3 regions of the Sinorhizobium prairiense genome follow, and region 2 is predicted to be linked to each of the others. Evidence: riboswitches for the same ligand, from Rfam matches in the RefSeq annotation. Region 2 holds a riboswitch; each other region holds the start of a gene.

Region 1 (6,324 bases), 500 kb from region 2:
TCTTGCACTTCCTCTCGGATTTGAGCAGAGCGTGGTCGTCTTTCTGGGATGAGCATCGAAGCACGTCCCGACGCAGACAAGCGTCCTCGTAGACAGCGCAGAGCTTAAGAAACGCGACATCTTGAGTCATCCAAACATTATCGCGCAACTCAGGCGCCGCTAAAAGCAACCGGGTCATTCCTGTTTTCTGCGCATCCATTGTCACTCCCGCGAACCTAAAAAAGCAGTGATCATCAACGCGGCAGCAGAGAAGTAGTTCCACGACTATAAAAAAACAACTTTTAGTAACAGGTGCTTAGCCACAAAACTTCGGATTCCACGGGAGCGGAATCCCTTCCCCCATTTCCCATAATCGAAGGTGAAATATGGCTCGGGAAACGCTTCCCGTCGCCCTCGAACTCGTGTTCGGGGATGAGAGCGGCTATTCGAATCGCAGCAGGGACCGCGGCGGTCCGACCAAATATGGCGTAACGCATAGAACGCCGGCGGCGCACCGCGGGCTGAAGTCAGTGCCGGCCGACCAGGTGAAGGGGATGAGCCGCGAGAAGGCCGTCGACATCTACCAGCGTTCGTTCTGGCTACAGTGCGGCGGGGATCTCCTTCCGCCCGGGCTGGATTAGGCCATCTTCGACTTCGCCGTGAACTCCGGACCGGCGCGCGCGGTGAAGTCACTGCAGAAGGTCGTCGGCGCCCGCGAGGACGGCCATATCGGCGAGCAGACGCTTGCGGCCGTGCGGAAATTCGAGGGCGGCGTCAGCACGTTCATCCGTGCCTGCGATGAGCGCATGCGCTTCCTCCGGTCGCTCAGCAATCCAAACACCGGCTTCCCGGTCAACGGCCGTGGCGGGACCATTCGTGTCACCGGCAAGGATACGAAACGGCTGTGGAAGGATCAGCCCGGCGTGATCGGCAACTCAGTACCGCCACCTCGGCGCGCGTTTGGCATTGTGAAGCAACTCCGAAGCCTCCGCGAAATCGCCAAAAAGGCTGGTCAAGCGCTTCTCCTCCTCTTGAGGCAAGCGTTGCCGCCGGCAAAAAGCGTGTATGTTCCATACCTTAGTAGTAGTTTGATTAGAAATCTTATCGGCTTCAACGCGCTCTACCATCTAGCTCCTCCCAAAGCCAAGGAGGTTAGCCTATGCTACTTAAGTCTAATAAAGCAAGAAATAACTAAGTAATACTTATTGCCGTATCGTGCTGGCTGCGATTAGTAGCTGACGGGAGAAAGATCCGCAGTGAAGTTGATGCCAGGTGCTTGCGGCGACTTCCCTTTGGCCAAGATGCTGACTTCGGAAACGCCGCCGTCGGGATTTTATGGTGACCTTATCGGCGCCGAAAACCGACGTGATGCCGTTGTGCGTCGTATGGCGGCTTGTGGTTACAGCGGCCGTCAGCCGGTCGCCTTCGGTCGAGTATGATCGGACATAATTTAATAATTCGGCGTCACCACCCCAGATCTTACCGTCGATAACGTGACGCTGGATGTATCCGCCAATCTTACTTCGTCACTTCGGGCCCGACGCAGCACCCCTATGACAGGTTGCCTATAGGAACCGCTGAGCTCATGTTCGGGGATGAGGGCTACCATGCAAGTGCTTGTTGCCGCGTTGCTGTCTTGCGCTCGATTTTTTAGATGATGCCGGGGAATTCGCCATCATGCTGATCGTCGGGCTCGGCCAACGCCGGTATGGGCTTGATAGGCCTTGCTGCTAGAGCTTTGAGGTCCTCGGCTAGGCCTGCGAGCTGCGCTGCAAAGTCCATCAAATTTGAAGCCGCGCAGTGCGCCGCGATATCCGAGAGGCCAGAAGCCGGCTCGTTTCGGCCGGCGCATTTCGGTTCGCTATCGTCCATGTCTCAGTCCCATTTCCATCAATGTGGATCAATGGCGAGGCCCGTCAAGGGCTGCGGCCGGTGACGAGCCTCCCGGCCGCCTGCGAGGGGCTGGAGCGACCAATGTCAGTTTAGGCCGGACGAGCGCCGGCCGCCATTAACCAGTGCGGCTTAGCCCGCTTGAATCTGCACCGATCTCGCCAGACGCGCTCTTCGCCTGGCGCTCGGTCGTGTGGACCTATTCTACGGCCGAACTGGTGAAGGTTCTAGCCGGCGAGCGACCGCAGCCGAGCGTCGAAGAGCTGCCGGCAATCGAGTGGCCGTGATTTGAAATGTTCAGACGATGCCGGAGAATTTCTGATGCTCGCGCACTTAGGCTTTTGCCGCCGCTTCTAGGCTCTTGCACTTCTTTTCGGACTTGAGCAGAGCGTGATCATCTTTCGGCGCAAGGTGGAGAACGGATAGTCCAGTGGACAAATGTGGGACCTTTGACAGCAATGGCTTTCGAACATTCTTCATTGTGTTTTGGCCGGCGCGAGCATAACAGTTCAGATGATGGTTCCGCCCGACTGGAGGGAAGGCGGATGAAAAGGGAATACGGTGAGGACGACCCCTCAGGGGCCAAAACCGTGGCTGCCCCCGCAACTGTGAGCGGCGAGCAAAGTCCAGAGATGCCATTGGCCGTGGATCGGCTGATAAGGCGGACCAAGCTACGACCCGCAAGCCAGGAGACCTGCCATCAGATTTGGGCGATACGCCTCAACAACTGCCATGCCGCACGGTGGGTGCGGAAAGGAGAGCACATGCATATCGAACCAGGCGTCGTGGACGGCGCCAAAATTTTGTTGAGTTATGCCACTGCCGCAGGGGCTTTCGGGCTCACCGCCAAGTTGGCGACTGACAGTATTCGCAACGACGGTGGTGCGGGCACGCTCGCGTTGCGCAGTGTCGTCACAACGGCTTTGGTCTTCTGCTTTTTCGAAGTTCTGCCGCACCATCCTGTAGGCGTCTCGGAAGTCCACCTTATCCTCGGATCAACCCTACTTCTACTGTTTGGTGCAGGCGCCGCCGCGATCGGCCTTGCAGCCGGGCTGCTTCTTCAAGGGCTTTTCTTTGCACCCTTTGATTTGCCGCAATATGGCATGAACGTAACAACATTGCTGGTGCCCCTTTGGGCGGTCAGTCTGTTCGCCGAGCGGATCATTCCGGCCCGGACCGCGTATGTGGACCTGAAATACGGGCAAGCTTTGGCGCTTTCCACGGCCTATCAGAGTGGTATTGTTGCTTGGGTAGCCTTCTGGGCCCTGTATGGCCACGGATTCAGCGTCGAAAACCTCGCCGCCGTCAGCTCCTTCGGTGTTGCCTATATGGGCGTTATCCTGCTGGAGCCTCTGATCGATCTGGGTGTTCTCGCCGGTGCAAAGGCGCTCGACCGCTACAGTCGCGGTCCTATGTTCAATATTAGATTGCATCAGGCGGTCTGAACAAGATCAACGCCATAGGCATCTTTAGGCGCAAGCGGGCTGGACCGCTTGCGCCGTACGTCACGAACTGCGGAGGACTTGGCCGGTAACCACGGTCCGATACGCCTGCTCGCAAAATCGGTCATGCAATTGGGCGCTGTGAACAGCTGAGCTTCGGCCGCAATTCTTCAAGGGTGCTCTGGCTGCTGAACCTGGCCGCCCGCCATTTCCCTTCGGTTCACCCAAATGCGAAAATCACTCGCTGCGCAGCGTGCGCCGAGGATCTGTTCTTCGCTCCGCGAGCCGCAGATACCCTATACCGTCCGGATAGGCCCCGCGGGTGTCGGGTTCCAAGTCAACGCCGGGGCTGTGCCTCATGGCGCGACTTCCATTCCGGCTGATGCTCAGAGCAGAACCAGTGCGGCTCCGCCCGATCGACGGCGAAGCCAAAGCTGCCCCATCTGGCGCAGCCCGGATGCTCGCAGTCGTGGACGTACGGCCCGAGATCGTAGTGAGGCTTCGCGCCCAGTTCGTCACTCAAAGGACGACCTCCTGTGGTCGCCTCCCCAATTTTGGGGAGTTCGAGCATCGGTTGATTGTTCTTCGTTTGTTCTTACATTATCTCATCGCCATGGTCGAGACAATTGGCGATGCATTCAGCCTCGGTTGGCAAGTCAAAGCGCGATGTGCATTCGGTAACCGCGAAGGCATGAAATCCGTTCGCCAGTGCACTTGGACTTATGATCTCGACATGCTGACGCTGGTCGCGACGCGGGGCAGGGACTTTCCGCTGGCGATGCTCGCCAGTCGCCTTCGCTGTCCTCGCTGTGGATCGAGAAGTGTGGCCGTCGTGTTCATTCCGCCTTCGGAGGGCGACACGCGCCGAGGGGCGGCCTAACTGCGTTTGAAGCCTAGTTCGCCCTAGGCTGCAGGTTTGAGCATTTCGCGTATGCTCGCCTTGTTCCTGACGCCCCTTTGATAAACCTCTATCAGCCTGGCTGCCAGATCGGCCGCCTCAGGGCAATCATAGGTCATTCTTCTGGCTTTGATCTCCTCGTCGAACAGGCTCTGCAACAATTCGATATCGCTCGGAGTGAGAAACCTGGGATCGATTGCATGGAACTGAGAGGTCATTAACCGATCTCCTCTCTAGGGGCGCAATAGCGGAAGCTCCTCCGCAGGACGCCCGGGTAAATCCTGCGGCGCAAGAGCATTTTAAACCGAAGAACGGCGATCGCGAGTCGCGAAAATTAACGGCACGGATGAACATAAGCAGTGATCCGATCAACATCTCGTCCGCTATTGGCTGCATGGCTAAAGCAGCTTCAAAGAGGCCTGCGATCGCACACAAGCAAGAATACAACCTTACGTCCAGTAAAATGCTGTCATTACCGTGTCTCGTTGGGGGAGCGGCAAAAGCAACACCGAGTCACCAAGTCCCCAAAGAATTCCCGGACTGACCTCCTAGGTATTCCGCGACGCCTAATGTGTTAGGGCGTCGAGTGAATTAGGCCTCTCTCCTGGGTCAAGAGCGCTGCCGCACTTGTTCCTTAGAGGCGATCACATTCACCACTGCCGGCCGGCGCGCATTGCCCACAAAACGACGTTTCAAAAAAGTAAGCGCGGGGGGCATGCTGCTGAGCTCATCGCTTGTTTGGCGGTTCGGGACGGGACACGATGAAGGCACCGCATGTGAGCATGATCCCCGCAACCACGAGCAAAACGGTTGCCGGTGGTTCGAGCGCAACCCACAAGTAGACGAGCGCCAAGCTCATCAGCAAAATTGCAGATATCTTGGCACGACGTGAGATTGCGCCTTCTTCCCGCCAGTCACGTAACGGCGGCCCTAGCAAGGGATGGTCCATCAGCCATTTCGCGAGGCGCGGCGAGGAGCGTGAAAACAACCATACTGCCAGGAGCAGGAAAGGCGTCGTCGGCAGCAACGGGAGGAAGATTCCGGCGATGCCGAGCCCGACCATCACCCAGGCGAGGCTGAGAAGTGCAAGGCGCATGGAAAGATTCATCTACCTTCGTCCGGTCAGCTACCAAATGCCGGCAACGCGTGTTCCCGCGGAGACGAAAATAAAGCTCCGGATTGGAGGGAGACAGGTGCTTCATTTCTCAACATACAGGAGTGGCGGGGAAAAGCAGCCTCGCTGCTCTAGGCACCGCCGAGCGTCTCCGTATCGTCGAATGCGGTGTCTTTGCCGAGTTCTGATTCATCTTCAGTTAAGGCGAGATAACCGTGACTGCCTAACCAGTCTCGAACGATGAAACGAAGGGCATCTTCCCGGTTAACCGCATATTCAGCCATGAGGAGCTGAATTCCGCGTTCTGATTCTTCTTCGAGGTAAGTCATCGAGCTGCCCCTGTGTTGCCGGTGTCGATCAAACCGAAAATCCAATCACATGACAAGGCTCCCGTTGTGGGCCTTTTTCTTCCACGCGCTCGTGATTCCATGCAATTATCTCAGGGCACTCAGACGGAAGTCTTCTCGACCAGAGGGAAGGCAAACGTTACAGGTCGCCAACCTTGCAGCATGTCCGTGCGATCTCCTCCGGGTCTGCCGCCCTCTCGCTCTCGTCCAGCCGATGCAATTTCCGCGCGGACTGGGCGTGCTTTGAATTCCGTCACAGCTGCGTTTCGATTGTTTTCGGTTGCCTTGGATCAATCGACGTGGCTGCAGCAGGACTTCTTGAAGGACGCCCGGTAACCAGCGTCTTCAATCGCAGCGATGAATACATCGGATCCGATCCCGGATTCGATCGAGGCGGTTTTCGCCTCGAGATTGACGACCACCTTGGCCTGGGCGTCGGCGGCTTTGACGGCCTTCTCGACAGTGGCGGCGCAATGTCCGCAGGTCATGTCTTCTACGATGAGGTGATGCATCGAAAGTCTCCTTTGATCTGACTTGAGTGAATGTGGAGATTCCAACGATGGCAAGGTCAAGGGTGCCCTACAATTCTGTCTGTGCACCCCTGAGGATGGTGGCCAGAACCAGAACCGGCGAGCCAAGGAAAGGAAAATCAAT
Region 2 (6,324 bases):
ACGGTTGCAAAAATCATCGCCTGGAGTCTTGCTTTCCTCGGCGCGGCGGTCGCCTTCTACCAGTGTTACGAATATGCGGAACTCTTGGTGCGTGCCGGCGATCCACTGCCGCGCGACATCTTCTTCGGGGTCGTCGCGCTCGCCGTCGTCTTTGCCGCAGCATGGGCGCTGATGGGGCCGGCTTTGCCGATCATTTCCGGCGTGTTCCTGGCCTATTGCCTTTTGGGTGAGTATCTGCCGCCGCCGTTCGATCACCGCGGCTACGACTTTTCGCAGGTGATCGATCATATGGCCTATGGCACGGAAGGCATCTACGGCATCCCGACCTTCGTCTCCTCGACCTATATTTTCCTTTTCATCCTGTTTGGCGCCTTCCTCGAAAAAGCCGGCATGATCCGGCTCTTCAACGATGTCTCGTTGAGTTTCGTCGGCGACAGGCGCGGCGGACCCGCGAAGGTGGCGATCATTTCTTCGGGCCTGATGGGCACCATTTCGGGTTCCGGCGTCGCGAATGTGGTCACGACCGGGCAGTTCACCATCCCGCTGATGAAAAAGTTCGGCTATCGGGCGGCCTTTGCAGGCGGCGTCGAGGCAACGGCCTCGATGGGCGGGCAGATCATGCCGCCTGTCATGGGCGCGGTCGCCTTCATCATGGCCGAGACGCTCGGCGTCGAATATTACGAGATCGTCAAGGCGGCGGTCATACCGGCGATCCTCTATTTCGTTTCCGCCTTCTGGATGGTCCATCTCGAAGCCGGCAAGTACGGGCTGCTCGGCCTGCCCAGGGACCAGCTGCCTTCGGCCAAGGCGGCAATCCTCGAACAATGGCATCTGATCCTGCCGCTCGCCGCGCTCGTCTGGCTGCTGTTCTCCGGCTATACGCCGCTTTTTGCCGGTACGGTCGGCCTGGCCTTCACCGGCCTTCTGATCCTGGGCAGTTCGCTCGCGCTCGGCCTTCCCGCCGGTGTCATACGCATCATCTTCTGGGTCGGCCTCGGCCTCGTGGCGGCCGCCTTCTTCCAGTTCGGCATCGGCGTGATCGTCGCAGCGCTGGCGCTGCTGATTGCCGGCAACGCCTTCCTGAAGGGCGGCCGGGAGACCCTGGTGATATGTCGCGACGCCCTTGCCGAAGGGGCCAAGACGGCCCTTCCGGTGGCGATCGCCTGCGCGCTCGTCGGCGTGATCATCGGTACGATGACGCTGACCGGAGCGGCCAATACCTTCGGCCAGTTCATCGTCTCGGTCGGAGGCAAAAGCCTGTTTCTGTCGCTGCTTCTGACCATGGTCACCTGCCTCGTACTCGGCATGGGCATACCGACGATCCCGAACTACATCATCACCTCGTCGATCGCCGGGCCCGCGCTTCTGGAACTCGGGGTACCGCTTATCGTCAGCCACATGTTCGTCTTCTATTTCGGGATTCTTGCCGATCTGACGCCGCCGGTGGCGCTTGCCTGCTTCGCGGCAGCACCGATCGCGCGGGAAAGCGGGCTGAAGATCTCGATCCAGGCGATCAAGGTGGCGGCGGCCGGTTTCGTCATCCCGTTCATGGCCGTTTATTCGCCGGCGCTGATGCTGCAGGATGGCGGCGCGATGGCCGCATCGGTGGGCTATCCGGCTGCCGTCGCCTATATCGTCGTCAAGACCGGTCTGGCGATCGCGCTCTGGGGTGCCGCCGTGGTAGGCTTCGCCGCAGTCCGGCTCGGGGTTTTCGAGCGGGTGCTCGCGGCCGCGGCCGCCTTCACGTTGCTGGCGGCGCTGCCGATCACCGATGAAGTCGGCTTTGCACTCTCCGCGCTCTTCGCCTTCGTGATCTGGCGGCGCGCCCGCCAGGCTGGCCGGCAGACGGCGAAACCGGCATGAGCGCGCTTGCCTGCATCATCGGCGGCAAGGCTGTCGCCGTTGCTGCGGGTGTCTTCACCCTCGGCTGGACCCATTCGGTCGAGAAGACCGAATGGCAGGAGCGTTGGGCCGTCACGGTCGATGGTCTCGTTCTCGAGGAGGCGCGCGTGCAGGGTTCGGGTGCGGGAATGGAGCCGGGAGACAATGCCCGTCGCCAGGGCCGCTGGTGGGTCTGGACGCCCGACCTGCCGCCCCTTCCCGAGCTGGTCCTGGCCGCCTCCGGAGCGACCGTCTCCGGCTGGACGCTTTGCGACGCCGGCGGCTGCCGCGAACTGGCGGCGCAAAGCCGGGAACCAATCGTCCTGCGGCCATGCGATGGCCCAAAGCCCTAATGGCCGATGCCGATCCGGCGGCACCGGTTGAAGGAACAGTACGTGGCGCTTGTGAAATGTTATTACATAACTTTCTGTTGACGAGTGTAATAACATAACATATTGAACCTCTACGCATCGGCGTCGCGTTTCACCTTGACCGGCGGCTGCATTCTAAATTAACTGAGCCTGACGGTTCCCCTACCCGTGAGGTGGAGGGGATTAATAGGGAACACGGTGCGGACGACCCAAGAGGGACCAAAACCGTGGCTGCCCCCGCAACTGTAAGCGGATCGTCGTTCATCGTGGCGCCCAGGCGCCAGCCACTGCGCGCGTTGCGCGGGAAGGCAGATGAGCGATTTCTGTCCGCGAGCCAGGAGACCTGCCGTCAAATCAGATCCAACGTCACGGGCGGGGATGCCCGGAACAGGAGCAAGCCATGACCATCTTTCGCGCCTTGCGGCGCACGCTTTCATCAGTTTCCCCGAGGTCGAGCCGTCACTCGTCCGATCGAACCCGATCGGCAGGCTGACGATCACGGCCGTATAGCGGCCTCACATTCGGGGACTATTCATGAACAGCTTTTGGAAACGACCGCTCATTGCGGGTCTCATCACCTTTTCCACAGGCGTAGCGGCTCTTGACCGTCCCGCCTTCGCTGCCGAGACGACCTATCCGCTGACACTCGAAAACTGCGGTCGGCAGATCACCTTCGACAAGACGCCGACGCGCACCGTCTCGATCGGCCAGAGCAGCACCGAAATCCTCTATCTGCTCGGCCTTGCGGACAAGGTCGCCGGCACCGCCCTCTGGGTCGGCCCCGTCCTTGAAGGTTACGAGGAGGTCAACGCCAAGGTCGAGCGCCTGGCAGACAACGATCCGAGCTTCGAAAGCGTGCTTGCCAAGAAACCGGACATGGTGGCGGTGCAATTTCAATGGCAGGTCGGCCCGGAAGGCGTGGTCGCGCGGCCGGAGCAGTTCGAGGAGCTCGGCATTCCGGTCTACACATCGCCTTCGGATTGCACCGGCAAGGAGAATTCGGCGGCGAGCGACGGCGTGCGCCGGCAGGTCTTCACCATGGATCTCGTCTATCGGGAAATTCGCGAGCTGGCGCAGATTTACGATGTTCAGGACAAGGGCGAGAAGGTCGTGGCCGAGCTGAAAAGCCGAGAAGAGGCGGCGCGCGCCAAGGTCGCCTCGGCCGGGGGCAAACTCTCGGCGGTCTTCTGGTTCTCCAGCGCTGCCGATGCCGACCCCTATGTCGCCGGCAGGAACGGCGCACCCGGCTACATAATGGCGGCGCTCGGAATCGAAAACATCATCGACACTGAAGACGAATGGCCGACGGTCGGCTGGGAAACCATCGCCAAGGCCGAGCCGACCATGATCGTTGCCGGCTCCATGGAGCGTCGACGCTACCCGCTGGACAGCCTCGACGCCAAACTCGAATTCCTGAAGACCGATCCCGTGGCGAGCCTCATGCCGGCAGTCGCCAAAGGCTATGTGTTCGACATGGATGCGCAGGCGATGAACCCGACGATCCGCACGATCGAAGGAATCGAAGCGCTGGCGGATGCCATCGCCGAGGCCGGACTTGCGCCCAAGGCTGGGCCGGCTTCCAAGGGTGGGTTGGGCAAGTGAGCCGCGTGCTGACCCTGGCCGGGCGAACGGGGACGGGACGCGTCGGCGCGGCTATCGCCGCGCTCGTGATCCTGTTCGCGGCACTCTGGATGGGCGCTGCGATCGGCGAAACGGCGATCCCGTTCAAGACCGTTGCGCAGACGGTCGCGAATCGGCTGTGGAACGCCGGCTATCCGCTGGCCCCGATCGACGAGGGCATCATCTGGAGCTACCGACTGAGCCGGGCGGTCGTGGCCGCTTCCTGCGGGGCGGCGCTCGCGCTCTCCGGCGCCGTGCTGCAATCGCTGCTGCGCAATCCGCTCGCCGATCCCTATATACTCGGCATCTCCGCCGGCGCCTCGACAGGGGCGGTCAGCGTCGCCATCCTCGGTGTGGGTGCCGGGATGCTGACGCTGCCGCTCGGCGCCTTCATCGGCGCGCTGGTCGCTTTCGTCCTGGTGAGCCTGCTGGCGGTGAAGGCCGGCCGCGGCACCGCGGCGATCATCCTGGCGGGTGTGGCGGGGTCACAGCTCTTCAACGCACTGACCTCCTTCATCGTCACCAAGGCGGCCACGGCCGAGCAGGCGCGTGGCATCATGTTCTGGCTGCTCGGCAATCTTTCGGGCGTGCGCTGGCCGGATGCCTGGCTCGCCGTGCCGGCGACGCTTCTCGGTCTCGTCGTCTGTCTCTGGCATGCCCGTCCCCTCGACGCGTTTACCTTCGGGTCGGAATCGGCTGCCTCGCTCGGCATCTCGGTCAGGCGAACCTATTTCGCGCTTGTCGGCGTCTCGGCGATGATGACTGCGGTGATGGTATCCATCGTCGGGTCGATCGGTTTCGTCGGCCTCGTCATCCCCCATGCGGCCCGCATGCTTGTCGGCGTCCGCCACGGTGTCCTGCTGCCGGCAGCAGCGCTCATCGGCGCCGTGTTCATGATCCTCGCCGACATACTGTCGCGCGTTCTCATTCCCGGCCAGGTCCTGCCGATCGGCGTGATCACGGCGCTCGTCGGCGCTCCGGCCTTCGCGTTGATACTCGGACAAAGGAGGGACCGCGCATGACGCTTTCGGCGCGCGGGGTTTCATGGTCGGCCGGCGGGGTGGACATCCTGAAGGAGGTCTCCCTCACGGTCGAGACGGGAGAGTTCCTCGGCATCATCGGCCCGAACGGTTCAGGCAAGACGAGCCTGATGTCGCTCATATCGGGCATCCGCAAGCCGAAGAAGGGGGAGGTGCTTCTGGACGGTTCTCGGATCGGGACGCTCGGCCGCCGCACGGTCGCGCAAAGGCTCGCTCTGGTCGAGCAGCAGGCCGAGACCGGCGAGAGGATCACGGCGCGCCAGGCGGTCGAGCTCGGCCGCACACCCTATCTCGGGCCGCTTTCGCCCTGGTCGCCGGAGGACGATGCGATCGTCGAGGCGGCGCTCGCAAACGTGGATATGGCGCATCTTGCCGATCGCCTGTGGCACACGCTCTCCGGCGGCGAGCGGCAAAGGCTGCACATTGCTCGGGCGCTGGCGCAGCAATCGAAGATCCTGCTCCTCGACGAGCCGACCAACCATCTCGACATCGGCCATCAGATCAGCCTGCTCGACCTCGTTCGCCGCCAGGACCTGACGGTGGTCGCAGCGCTCCATGACCTCAACCACGCCGCTATGTTCTGCGACCGGATCGCGGTGATGCAGGCCGGCCGGCTGGTGGCGCTCGGGCCCCCGCGGGAGGTACTGACGGTCGAGCGCATCCGCGCGGTGTTCGGGATCGAGGTCGAGGTCGAGCACGACTTCGACGGAAGCTGCTCCATCCGCTATCGCGCCAGACGCCCGCGTCCGCTTGCCGCAATCTCCGCCGTCGGAACCTGACCCATGGACATGCGCAACCACCACCTGAAGGAAGATATCCGCGAATACTGGTCGAGGCGGTCGGAAACGTTCGACCTCGCCTTCGGCCATCGCATCCCGCCGGGACCGGAGCTCGACGCCTGGGCGGCAGCGATGCGCAGCGCACTCGGGGCGAGGCCGCTGAAGGTTCTCGAACTCGCCTGCGGGACGGGGGAGGTGACCAACGTGCTCCTTTCGCTCGGCCACGAAGTGACGGCGCTCGATTTCTCCGAGGCCATGCTCGCGGTGGCGCGGCGCAAGCACGCAGGGAACGAAAGGGTTCGATTCATTCTGGCCGATGCCGAGCACACGATGGAGCCGGACGAGACCTATGATGCCGTGGTCTGCCGGCATCTCGTCTGGACGCTGACGGAGCCGGAGCAGGCTTTCGCCGAATGGTTCCGGCTGCTGAAGCCGGGCGGAAGGCTGCTCGTCTTCGACGGAGACTGGTCGAAACCGACGCCGCTCGGCCGTCTGGCGTCTGTCGCGGTGGCTGCCCTCGAGCGGATCATCGGCCATGACCCGCATTACGACGGCGCTATGAGCGAACGCCACGCAAAGATCATGGAGCGTCTGCCCTTTGGCGATGGCCTCACCGTCGAAAGACTTCTTCCC
Region 3 (6,324 bases), on a different replicon from region 2:
GGCGAGGATGACAGCGTATAGGTGCGCATCACCGGCTCGGCTGAGACGGGCAGTTCGAGCGTCACGAACTGCCCGGGCAGGTAGCGGAACCAGGCCGGCTTGTCGGAGCGGAAGGTGAAAGTCATCACGTCGGCGGCCTCGGCTACGGCCGACGTGCACTCCAGCATGTGCTGACGGTCTCTCCAGGGATCGAGCTCGTCGAAATGGTGAAAGGAGCGAGGCATTTCCATGGTCATGCCACCCGCGAGAGCTGCGTGGCCCCGCCCTGAAGGCGGTCCAGCATGAAGTTCGAATACCACTCGACGAACTGCATGACGCCGCCCTCGTGTTCGGCCGAATATGGACCCGGCTCATAGGCCGGCGAGCGGATCCCGAACGCGTTTTCCTCGACGATCTGCCGGTCCTGGTCGTTGGTCTCCGTCCAGACGTGCGTCAGCTCGTCTATCGTATAGTCGACGCCCTCCACCGCATCCTTGTTGACCAGCCATTTGGTCGTAACCTGCGTCAGTTCCGGCCCGAGCGGCAGAACGCGGAAGGTGATCGCATGATCGCCCAGAATGTGGTTCCAGGTCGTCGGATAATGGAAGAGGAGCAGCGTGCCGATGCCATCGGCGTCAAGCCCGGCGGAGAGCTGCCTGCGTACGGCCTTCTGTCCGGACATCGTATAGCTCTCGGCGCCGTTGATCAGCGGCATTCTCGTCATGCGGAACTGGCCGGTAGGCGCGATCCTGAAAGCGCTCGGAAGGCCCGCCGCCTCGCATTTCTGCCAATGGGCGCCGATTTCCGGGTCGTTCATCGCCCCCTGGACACCGGTGACGGTCGGCGCTTCGGGATAGGTACGGCAGAGTTCCGGATGATTGGCGGCGCAGTGGTAGCACTCGCGATTGTTCTCCCAGACCAGCTTCCAATTGCCCTTCTCGACGATTGTGCTCTCGAAGGCGACCTTCGTTTCCCCGAGGCGGTGCGGCGCGAGATAGGCCGCGACCGTCTCGCGGAACGGCCGGAAGTCCATCGGTTGTTCGGCAAGGCTGATGAAGATGTAACCGCCGACGGTTTCGCAGTGGATCGGCTTAAGACTGTGTTCGGCCGGGTCGAAGCCCTCGGGCATCTGCCGCGCGAAGAGCAGGCGGCCGTCGAGCTCGTAGGTCCACTGGTGGTAGGGACAGACGAGTTTGGCGGATGAGCCTTTGTGCTGCGTGCATACGCGCGAGCCGCGATGGCGGCACGAATTGTGCAGTGCCCGCACCGCGCCCTGTCTGTCTCGAACGATAACGACCGGGTAATCGCCGACCTGCACCGTGAAATAGTTCCCCGGCCGCGGGACTTCACAATCATGGCCGATGAACAGCCAATCCTTGTACCAGATCTGCTCCAGGTCCTGGCGATAATAATCAGGATCGACGTAGAAGGCGCGGTCGAGGCTGTAGCCTTCGCGACGGGTCTTCAGCTTGCGCAGCATTTCGGTCTGAATTTCCATGCCCTTATCCTCGTTTTCCGCCGTTTCGGAGAGGCAGGACTGGAACCCGCGCCGGCCGCATGGACCCGCAACGCAATTGGCTCCGATCCGGCTGCCCGCCGCAACCAGCTACGGTCTGTTTCTGCTTCAAGGCTGGTTTCCGGGCTCTGGAGCTGTCCGCAAGGGACCTGCCCGGCGCCTTCCCGGACGCTGTGTCCAGTGGCCTTCTGCCGTGGCTGTTCGCTCCACCACCGTTGCGGGGGCAGCGCCGGGATTTGACCGGCTTCCCAATTCTCCGCCTTCCCTTCGAGGCAGCACCTTGAGTGTCCTCATCTAAGCCTCAGGGCCGGTCCGGCAACTGCCAATAGACGACATCCGCTTCCAGAAAGACGACAGCCATTCGCGGCGCAATCGGCACGATTGGCAGACGGATATTATCCATAACAAACAAGGAAGTAGGTGAATCTCCGCGCAGCCGGCGGATTTTTCGGCAGCGCCGTTCATGGCGCGAAGGCGACTGGCCATTTTACGACACGGCCCACCGACACAAGGTCTGATCGATGCCCGCACGGCCGCAAACGAACCAATTCGTTAACTGTGATGATTTACGTTCGCTACCATCAACCCGCTTTCGGACAGGATGGCGCGACGACGCCCATGGCAAAACTCCGATATTACGACGCTGCCGACAAGGCGCCGGCCGCACCGGCGAAAGCCAAGGCTCACACCGAGTTCCTGCGGACCGGCCGGATCGATAGACGCCGGTGGATGGCGAACGAGCGTCAGTATCTCAGTTATGCCGAGGTTGCGCAGCAGACGGCGCGGAAGCTGACGACGGCGGGCGAGACGACCCACAGCCGAATCAACGGGTTTCATGCCTCGATCCAGTTCCCGAAGATGGTCTTCCATCGCACGCTCGCCAACAGTCCGCATCTCGGCTACTGCCACGTGACCGCCGCGAAAACCTGCCTCGCCAAGGGACATGAGATCACCTGGTCCTTTTATCTCGCGAACTTCTTCTGCGACCTCGGGAACGAGACCCATTTCTTCGACCGGATCCAGCCGGGCTATTCGCGCATGTATTTCGCCGTCGCGATCGAGCCCGATGCCGGCGAAGAGCGGATCGTCGTCAACCGCAACGTGCGCGGCAACGGCCTGATTTTCCGGACGCAGGATCCGAAGGTGGCGCTGAAGAACGTGCTGATGCTCGGCGCACGCGACGAAGCCTTGCGGCGGATCATTCGCAGCCTTTGACCAAGAAAATCGTTCTGTTTTTGCAATCGCTCCGTTAAGGAAGCGACGGAAAGGATCAGAACGCCATGGCCGAAATCATCGACACGCGGATCGAACCGGAGCGGGCAATCGAGACGGCTTGCGCAGTTCTTTCGGACAGGGAACCCGTGGCGATCCCCACGGAGACCGTATACGGCCTTGCCGCCGATGCCACGACCCCCGATGCGATCAGCCGCATTTACGAGATGAAGGGGCGGCCGCGGTTCAATCCGCTGATCTGTCACGTCTCCGATCTGGCGATGGCGGAGGCGCATGTGACCTTCGATCCGGTTTCGAGACGTCTGGCCGAGGCTTTTTGGCCTGGCCCCCTCACGCTGATCCTGCCGCAGCGGCGGGAAAGCACCGTGCACACGCTCGCATCCGCCGGTCTCGATACGCTCGGAATTCGGATGCCCGACGGCTTCTCGCGTCGGGTGATCGCCCGGTTCGGGCGACCTTTGGCGGCGCCGAGCGCCAACACCTCGGGCAAGATCAGTCCCACCAGTGCGGCCCATGTGCAGGCGGATCTCGGCTCCAGGCTGAAGCTCATCCTCGACGCAGGCCCGGCCGCGATCGGCCTTGAATCGACCATCGTCAAGGTCGAGAACGGAAAGCTGCGGCTGCTGAGGCCCGGGGGGCTCGACGCGGCAGAGATCGAAGCTTTGACCGGTCTCGCCATCGAGCGTCCTGAGACCGCCGGCGCCGTCATCGAGGCGCCCGGCATGCTCGCCTCGCATTACGCTCCCGGTGCCGCTGTGCGGCTCGATGCCGATGAGGTCCGGAAAGGAGAGGCCCTCATCCGCTTCGGCGGAAAGGCACTTCCCGGTGAAGGCGATGCCGCGATCGTCTTGGATCTCAGTCCGGGCGGCAGCCTGCGGGAAGCCGCGGCCAATCTTTTCGATTATATGAAAAAGGCGGATGCCAGCGGCGCCGCGACCATCGCTTTCGGCCCGATCCCGAGCGTGGGGCTCGGCGAAGCGATCATCGACCGGCTGCAGCGCGCGGCCGCGCCGCGGGGCTGATGGCCACCGGCACGCTTGAAGCAACCACGTGATCCGAGGCAGGGCCATGACCACCATACTTCCATCTCCCGAACTCATCGCCTCCTTCGTCGACATCGTCGGGCCCGGCAATGCCCTCACCGCACCCGCCGACACGGCCCCCTACCTGGTCGAGTCCCGCGGGCTCTATCACGGCACGACGCCGCTCGTGCTCAGGCCCGGCTCCGTCGAGGAAGTTTCGCTGGTCATGCGGCTTGCGAGCCAGACCCGAACGGCAGTCGTGCCGCAGGGCGGCAATACCGGACATGTGGCCGGCCAGATTCCGCGCGAGGGCAGAGCCGACGTGGTCCTTTCCCTCGAGCGGCTGAACCGCATCCGCGACATCGACCCGGTCGGCAACGTGATCGTAGCCGATGCCGGTTGTATTCTGGCGGACATCCAGAAGGCCGCCGATGACGTCGACCGGCTTTTTCCCCTGTCACTCGGCTCGGAAGGCTCCGCCCGGATCGGCGGCAATCTTTCGACCAATGCCGGCGGCACTGCCGTGCTTGTCTATGGCAATATGCGCCAGCTTTGCCTGGGGCTGGAGGTCGTGCTTCCGACCGGGGAGATCTGGAACGGGCTCAGACGCCTCAAGAAGGACAACACGGGCTACGATCTGCGCGATCTTTTCATCGGTGCCGAGGGAACGCTCGGCGTCATAACCGGCGCCGTTTTGAAGCTCTTCCCGAAACCGCGGGGTCACCAGGTGGCTTTTGCCGGCCTCAGAAGCGTCGAGGACGCACTGGCGCTTTTCGATCGGGCATCGAGCCTCTGCGGGCCGGCCCTGACGGGCTTCGAACTGATGCCGCGGCTCGGCATCGAGTTCACCACCCGGCACATCGCCGGCGTTCGAGATCCGATGGAAACGACGCATCCGTGGTACGCGCTGATCGATATCTCCACCTCGGATACCGCCGAAAGCGCGGAGCGGATGGTGCAAGACCTTCTCGAAGCGGTCAACTCCGACGGTCTCGTCGAGAACGCCGTCATCGCCCAGAACGAAGCGCAGCGCAGAGCCCTCTGGCACATGCGCGAAAGCATGTCGCCGGCACAAAAGCCCGAAGGCGGCTCGATCAAGCATGACGTTTCGGTCCCGGTATCGAGCATTCCGGCCTTCATGACGGAAGCCGATGCGCTGGTCTCCAAGGCCATTCCCGGCGCACGCATCTGCGCCTTCGGCCATATGGGCGACGGCAATATCCACTACAACATCTCCCAGCCCGTCGGCGCGGACAAGCAGGGCTTTCTCGACCGGTGGCGCGAGATCAATGCGATCGTTCACGCCGTCGTGCTCAAGCATGAGGGCTCGATATCTGCCGAGCATGGCATCGGTCAGTTGAAACGCGACGAACTCGCGGCGATCCGCTCGCCGATCGAGATCGAGCTCATGCGGCGGATCAAGCACGCCTTCGACCCGGCGGGGATCATGAACCCCGATAAGGTGCTGCGCGAGGATTGAGGCGAGTAACGACGCGTGCCGGTCCGGCCGCCGTTAAGCCCTACCCGCCCTTCCTGAGCTGCGACAGTTGGAAGAGCGTATCGGCGCTGATGCCGATATTGCTGCCGCTGCCCGAGAGCACCACCACGGCCGGATCGACTTCCATGTTGTTCTCCAGATCGTAGAGCACGGTGAAGCGCGCGAGGACCTTCTTCAGCTCGGCCGGATCGCTCAGCTTCTCGAGCTCGAGATTCTTCTCGACGATCTTTGCCTGCTGGTCGATGTCCATGGAACTGAATTCGTCGGGCAGGCTGAAGATCGTGCGGAACACTTCGGCGAGCGCATCATCGGCCAGGAGATCGTAAGCGTCGACGAGCGAGCCTGCCTGGCGCTCGAAATAGAGGGCCAGGCGGACACCTGCATTGTCCTCGCCGGCCTGTTCTTCCAGCGTCTGGTGCAGATACCGGTCGAGGGTCTCGTAAAGCCCCTGCCGCGTGACGATGACGCTCTTGTCCTCGCGCAGCACGTTGCCGCCGCGGTCGAAATTGAACGAGGTGACCAGGGCGATATAGGCCCCGGAGTTCTGCTGCTGATTGATGAAGCTCTTGGGATCGTCCAGATCGGAGGTGAAGATGTCGCGAAGGAAATCGACGGCGACATTCTCGGGATCGATGCCGTTTGCCGCCAGAGCGAAATCGACCAGGCGGGAATCGGCCAGAAATTCGTCGAGAGAAGAGAGTTTGGCGACCTCGGCCGTATAATATTCGGCATCCGCTTTGGCCTTGGTCTTGTCCTCCTCCGAGCCAAAACGGGACTTGTTGACGATGTAGGTCTTGGCGGTCTCCTGAATCAGCGTCTCCGACTGGGCCAATGCCGGAACGCCGATGTCGCCCGATGTCGTAAAGTTGAACAGCTGGGCGAGCTTCAGGTAACGCTCGTCCTTCAGCGTGTAGACGAAGCTTTCCGGATCGGTGAGATCGCTGGTCAGAACCCGCTTGATCGTCCGTGCGCTTTCGGCGTCCGGATCGAGACCGACCGCTTGCAGCGCGAAATCGTAGATCGAAGCCGTGTCGATGAAGTCGCCGACGGACGCCATCTTCTCGACGGCAAGCTTA

Evidence for each region. Region 2 has a riboswitch for cobalamin ahead of N0Q91_RS26090 (ABC transporter substrate-binding protein). Riboswitches for the same ligand answer to the same signal wherever they lie in the genome.
Region 1: it holds a riboswitch for cobalamin, as region 2 does, so the genes downstream of both, N0Q91_RS28445 (energy-coupling factor ABC transporter permease) here and N0Q91_RS26090 (ABC transporter substrate-binding protein) in region 2, are expected to answer to the same signal.
Region 3: it holds a riboswitch for cobalamin, as region 2 does, so the genes downstream of both, N0Q91_RS13570 (aromatic ring-hydroxylating oxygenase subunit alpha) here and N0Q91_RS26090 (ABC transporter substrate-binding protein) in region 2, are expected to answer to the same signal.

The regions. Positions count from the first base shown of each region.
Region 1 is NZ_CP104133.1:1,096,591-1,102,914, forward strand. Features, by position in the region: gene N0Q91_RS28420 (hypothetical protein) at 1-199, opposite strand, end outside; gene N0Q91_RS28425 (glycosyl hydrolase 108 family protein) at 366-620, shown strand; gene N0Q91_RS28430 (hypothetical protein) at 617-787, opposite strand; gene N0Q91_RS28435 (hypothetical protein) at 915-1,106, opposite strand; gene N0Q91_RS28440 (hypothetical protein) at 1,630-1,851, opposite strand; cobalamin riboswitch at 2,370-2,585, shown strand; gene N0Q91_RS28445 (energy-coupling factor ABC transporter permease) at 2,634-3,314, shown strand; gene N0Q91_RS28450 (EsV-1-7 cysteine-rich motif-containing protein) at 3,649-3,834, opposite strand; gene N0Q91_RS28455 (hypothetical protein) at 4,215-4,427, opposite strand; gene N0Q91_RS28460 (YbaN family protein) at 4,937-5,317, opposite strand; gene N0Q91_RS28465 (hypothetical protein) at 5,455-5,652, opposite strand; gene N0Q91_RS28470 (heavy-metal-associated domain-containing protein) at 5,961-6,182, opposite strand.
Region 2 is NZ_CP104133.1:597,789-604,112, forward strand. Features, by position in the region: gene N0Q91_RS26080 (TRAP transporter permease) at 1-1,863, shown strand, start outside; gene N0Q91_RS26085 (DUF1850 domain-containing protein) at 1,860-2,234, shown strand; cobalamin riboswitch at 2,389-2,617, shown strand; gene N0Q91_RS26090 (ABC transporter substrate-binding protein) at 2,787-3,854, shown strand; gene N0Q91_RS26095 (FecCD family ABC transporter permease) at 3,851-4,894, shown strand; gene N0Q91_RS26100 (ABC transporter ATP-binding protein) at 4,891-5,691, shown strand; gene N0Q91_RS26105 (class I SAM-dependent methyltransferase) at 5,695-6,324, shown strand, end outside.
Region 3 is NZ_CP104131.1:2,257,744-2,264,067, forward strand. Features, by position in the region: gene N0Q91_RS13565 (FAD-binding oxidoreductase) at 1-236, opposite strand, end outside; gene N0Q91_RS13570 (aromatic ring-hydroxylating oxygenase subunit alpha) at 233-1,477, opposite strand; cobalamin riboswitch at 1,591-1,793, opposite strand; gene N0Q91_RS13575 (DUF6656 family protein) at 2,114-2,710, shown strand; gene N0Q91_RS13580 (L-threonylcarbamoyladenylate synthase) at 2,776-3,750, shown strand; gene N0Q91_RS13585 (FAD-binding oxidoreductase) at 3,797-5,230, shown strand; partial or broken gene N0Q91_RS13590 (DUF1217 domain-containing protein) at 5,271-6,324, opposite strand, start outside.